2 regions of the Streptomyces africanus genome follow, and region 1 is predicted to be linked to the other one. Evidence: riboswitches for the same ligand, from Rfam matches in the RefSeq annotation. Region 1 holds a riboswitch; the other holds the start of a gene.

Region 1 (2,385 bases):
CCGGGTCCATGGTCTCCGGGTCCTTGGCCTGCGGCCCGTACTTCACGAACTCCGGCGGCACCTGGGCGCCCTGGCGCACCGGGTACACGTACATGTTGAGCGGCATGTCCTGCTGGAAACGCTCGCTGATCAGGAAGTCGAGGAGCGCCTTGCCGCCCTTGGTGTTCTTCGCGTTGCTCAGCAGCCCGGCGTACTCGACCTGCCGGAAACAGGTGCCCTCGGCGACCCCGGTCGGGGCGGTGCTCGGCTTCGGGTCGGCGAAGACGACCTCGGCGGGCGGCGAGGAGGCGTACGACACGACGAGCGGCCGGTCGCCCTTGGCCTTCTTGCCGCCGGCCGAGCCGGAGAACTCCTCGTTGTAGGCCTGCTCCCAGCCGTCGACGACCTTCACGCCATTGGCCTTGAGCTTCTTCCAGTAGCCCTCCCAGCCCCCGTCGCCGTACTTCGCGGCAGAGCCGAGCAGGAAGCCGAGGCCGGGCGAGGAGGCGGAGGCGTTCTCGGTCACGAGCAGGTTTTTGTACCGGGGCTTGACCAGGTCGTCGAAGCTGCGCGGCGGGTCGAGCTTGTGGTCGGCGAAGTACTTCTTGTCGTAGTTGACGCAGATGTCGCCGGTGTCGATGGGCGTGACCCGGTGCTTGTCCTGGTCGGCCCGGTACTCCGGCGCGATCCGGTCCGAGCCCTTCGGCTCGTACGGCTGGAAGAGCCCGTTGTCGAGGGCGCGGGACAGCAGCGTGTTGTCGACGCCGAAGAAGACGTCGCCCTGCGGGTTGTCCTTGGTCAGGATGGCCTTGTTCACGGCCTGCCCGGCGTCACCGTCCTTGAGGACGTTCACCTTGTAGCCGGACTGCTTCTCGAAGGCCGCGATGACGTCCTTCGAGGCGGCCCACGAGTCGTGGCTGACGAGGGTCACGGTCTTGGAGTCGCCGGCCCCCTGGCCGCCGTCGGACGACCCGCACGCGGCGAGCGTGCCGGCCATGCCGAGCCCGACGGCCACCGCCGTCAGCCGCTTGATGGTGTTGCTCACTGGATTCCTCCTGGAGGACCAGGAGAAGACGCGGCCCTGCCCGGGATCTCTGGGAGTCCCGGGCAGGGCGCAACAGCTCGAGTGATGACCGATCTCCCTACCCAGAATGACCTGGGCCAGGTTCGGAGGGTCTGCGGCCGTGTGCCGCACTCTCAGCGCTGTGGCGCTCCCCTGTCGGAATATGAAGGTGTCGGAAAATACGGTTGTGCTTACGCCGGTCAGACTACCGTTCGGTGGCGGCGAGCTGACCACACGCCCCGTCGATCTCCTGACCACGGGTGTCCCGGATCGTCACCGGCACACCGTGCGCGGCGATGGCCTCCACGAACGCCTTCTCGTCCTCCGGCCGGGAAGCCGTCCACTTCGACCCGGGCGTCGGGTTGAGCGGGATCAGGTTCACGTGCACGGGCCTGCCCTTGAGCATGCGCCCGAGCCGGTCACCGCGCCAGGCCTGATCGTTGATGTCCCGGATCAGCGCGTACTCGATGGACAGCCGGCGCCCGGACTTGGCGCTGTACTCGAAGCCGGCGTCCAGCACCTCCCGGACCTTCCACCGCGTGTTCACGGGGACGAGGGTGTCGCGCAGCTCGTCGTCGGGGGCGTGCAGCGAGATGGCGAGGCGGCACTTGAAGCCCTCGTCGGAGAACCGGTGGATGGCCGGGACGAGCCCGACCGTCGAGACGGTGATGCCACGCTGCGAGAGGCCCACCCCGTCGGGCTCGGGGTCGGTGAGCCGCCGGATGGCGCCGGCGACCCGGTTGTAGTTGGCGAGCGGCTCGCCCATGCCCATGAACACGATGTTGCTGAGCCGCGCCGGACCGCCCGGCACCTCACCGTCCCTGAGCGCCCGCATACCGTCCACGATCTGGTGCACGATCTCGGCGGTGGACAGATTCCGGTCGAGCCCCGCCTGCCCGGTCGCGCAGAACGGGCAGTTCATCCCGCACCCGGCCTGCGAGCTGATGCACATGGTCACCCGGTCCGGGTAGCGCATCAGCACGGACTCGACGAGCGTCCCGTCGAACAGCCGCCACAGCGTCTTGCGCGTGGTGCCCTGGTCGGTCGACAGATGCCGCACGACGGTCATCAGCTCGGGAAGCAGCGCCTCCTGGAGCCGGCCGCGGGAGCCGGCCGGAATATCGGTCCACTGCTCCGGATCGTGCGCGTACCGCGCGAAGTAGTGCTGCGAGAGCTGCTTGGCACGAAACGGCTTCTCCCCGACAGCGGCAACGGCTTCCTTGCGCTCGGCAGGAGTGAGGTCGGCGAGATGCCGCGGCGGCTTCTTGGCTCCGCGCGGGGCGACGAAAGTGAGTTCTCCGGGCTTAGGCATGGCCGTACCAGTGTCGCAGATCCATTCAGGT
Region 2 (2,385 bases), 4.0 Mb from region 1:
ACCAGAAGTACGGCACGGGGTCGTACACCGCTGGGGTCTCCCCCGAGGCCCGGCCGACGATGTTCACGGCGACCGTGCGCGGCCCCTGGAGGGCGTTGTCCCAGTGGTGCACCAGCAGGCGCTCACCGTACCGGCCCGAGGGGAAGGAGGCGCAGTCGCCGACCGCGTACACGTCGGGCACCGACGCACGCAGGTGCTCGTCGGCCACGATCTCGCCGTGCGTCCCCAGCTCGATCCCGGAGCCGGACAGCCAGGCCGTGGCCGGACGGGCGCCGATGCCGACGACGACCGCGTCCGCGGGCAGCCGCGAGCCGTCGCCGAGCACCACCGTGCCGGGCTCCACGCGCTCCACGCGCGCGTGCGTCCGCAGCACGGCACCGGCGTCGGCGTACCAGCGGGCCATCGGCGCGGCGACCTCCGCGGGCAGCGCCCCGGCGAGGGGCCGTTCGGCGGCCTCCACGACGGTCACGGCGCAGCCCGCCTCGCGCGCGGCCGTGGCGAACTCCGCGCCGATCCAGCCGGCGCCGACGACCACGATGTCGTGCCGTCCGGCCAGCACCGGCCGCAGCCGCTCGGCGTCGTCCAGGGTGCGCAGCAGATGCACGCCCGGCACGCCCTCCGCCCCGGGCAGCCGGATGGGTTCGGCACCGGTCGCGACGACCAGGACGTCGTACGGCACGGGCCCGTCCTCGGTGTCCAGCTCGTGGGCGCCCGGACGCAGCCCCCGCACCTCGCAGCCGAGCCGCAGCTCGATGCCGAGGGCCTCGAAGTCGACGTCGAAGGCGGAGCCCTCGGCCTTGCCGAGCAGCACGGCCTTGGACAAGGGAGGCCGGTCGTAGGGCTGGTGGGGCTCGGCACCGATCAGGCTCACGGTGCCGGTGAAGCCCTGCTCCCGCAGGGCGACCGCGGTCTGGACACCGGCCATGCCCGCACCCGCCACGACCACGCGCCGCGGCGCGGACGAACCTGGTTCCTGCGTCTGCTCGCTCACCTGATCACCATAGACAACTGACATTCCGTCAGTCAGTGCTCATACGCAGTGACCTGCTCCACAACGCTCGTTCCGCTGCCCACCTGGGACTCCCACTCCCAGCTCTCCTCCAGTCGCACACGCCCGTCGGGCAGTTCCACGACCGTCGACACGCAGTGCCCGGAGGAGGTGGTCCCGTCCCCCTTGAGTTGTACGTACCGGAAATCCAGCCTGTCGCCCTCACGGGTACCCACGAGATGTCCGCGTACGACGTCGCCGCCCGTGTACTCGGCCCAGATCTCGCCGTCCTTCTCGTGGTACGTGAACCGGGTGCGGGTCCCCACCTGGCCGGGCGCCTGATCGGCGACCGGGGCGAGGACGAGACCGTCGAGGGATCGGGCCATGGGCGGTGGCTCCCTTACTGCGGCATACGGCATCGGGCTAGGGTGGGTGGCCAACGTAAGGCACTCGCGGGAGCCCGGACGCACCGGGCTGAGAGGGAGGCTGGCGGCCTCCGACCGTACGAACCTGATCCGGGTCATGCCGGCGAAGGGAGGGGCTGGACGCCCATGTCGCGTACGCGAACGTCAGACGTCCTCGTCGTCGGGGGCGGGATCATCGGCCTGGTCACCGCGTGGCGGGCCGCGCAGCGCGGGCTCGCCACGGCCGTGGTGGACCCGGAGCCGGGCGGCGGAGCCGCACAGGTGGCGGCCGGGATGCTGGCCGCCGTCACGGAACTGCACTACGGCGAGCAGACCCTGCTCGCGCTGAATCTGGCCTCCGCCCGGCGCTACCCGGACTTCGCGGCCGAGCTCGCCGAGCAGACCGGCCACGACCTCGGCTACCGCCGGTGCGGCACGCTCGCCGTGGCCCTGGACGCCGACGACCGGGCCCATCTGCGCGAACTGCACGCCCTGCAGCAGCAGTCGGGCCTGGAGTCGCAGTGGCTGTCGGGGCGGGAGTGCCGTCGCCTGGAGCCGATGCTGGCGCCGGGCGTGCGCGGCGGGCTGCGGGTCGACGGGGACCACCAGATCGATCCGCGGCGGCTGGCCGGGGCGCTGGTCGCCGCGTGCGAGCGGACCGGTGTGGTCTTCCACCGGGCGTGGGCCGAGCGGCTCACCGTCGTACGGGACCGGGCCACGGGCGTCGTCACCGACGACGGCACCCCGCTGGACGCCGGGCAGGTCGTGCTCGCCGGGGGCAGCCTCAGCGGGCGGCTCGCGGGCGTCCCCGAGGAGGTGCTGCCCCCCGTGCGACCGGTGAAGGGGCAGGTCGTACGGCTGACCATGCCGCAGCGGCACGGGCCGTTCCTGAGCCGGACCGTACGCGCGGTCGTGCGCGGCAGCCACGTCTACCTGGTACCGCGCGAGAGCGGGGAGCTGGTCATCGGGGCGACCAGCGAGGAACTGGGCTGG

What was found. Region 1 has a riboswitch for thiamine pyrophosphate ahead of QF034_RS29365 (thiamine ABC transporter substrate-binding protein). Riboswitches for the same ligand answer to the same signal wherever they lie in the genome.
Region 2: it holds a riboswitch for thiamine pyrophosphate, as region 1 does, so the genes downstream of both, thiO (glycine oxidase ThiO) here and QF034_RS29365 (thiamine ABC transporter substrate-binding protein) in region 1, are expected to answer to the same signal.

What each region holds. Positions count from the first base shown of each region.
Region 1 is NZ_JAUSYP010000001.1:6,295,579-6,297,963, reverse strand. Features, by position in the region: gene QF034_RS29365 (thiamine ABC transporter substrate-binding protein) at 1-976, opposite strand, end outside; TPP riboswitch at 1,101-1,207, opposite strand; gene rlmN (dual-specificity RNA methyltransferase RlmN) at 1,248-2,354, opposite strand.
Region 2 is NZ_JAUSYP010000001.1:2,246,988-2,249,372, forward strand. Features, by position in the region: gene QF034_RS10475 (NAD(P)/FAD-dependent oxidoreductase) at 1-991, opposite strand, end outside; gene QF034_RS10480 (avidin-fold protein) at 1,024-1,374, opposite strand; TPP riboswitch at 1,431-1,542, shown strand; gene thiO (glycine oxidase ThiO) at 1,540-2,385, shown strand, end outside.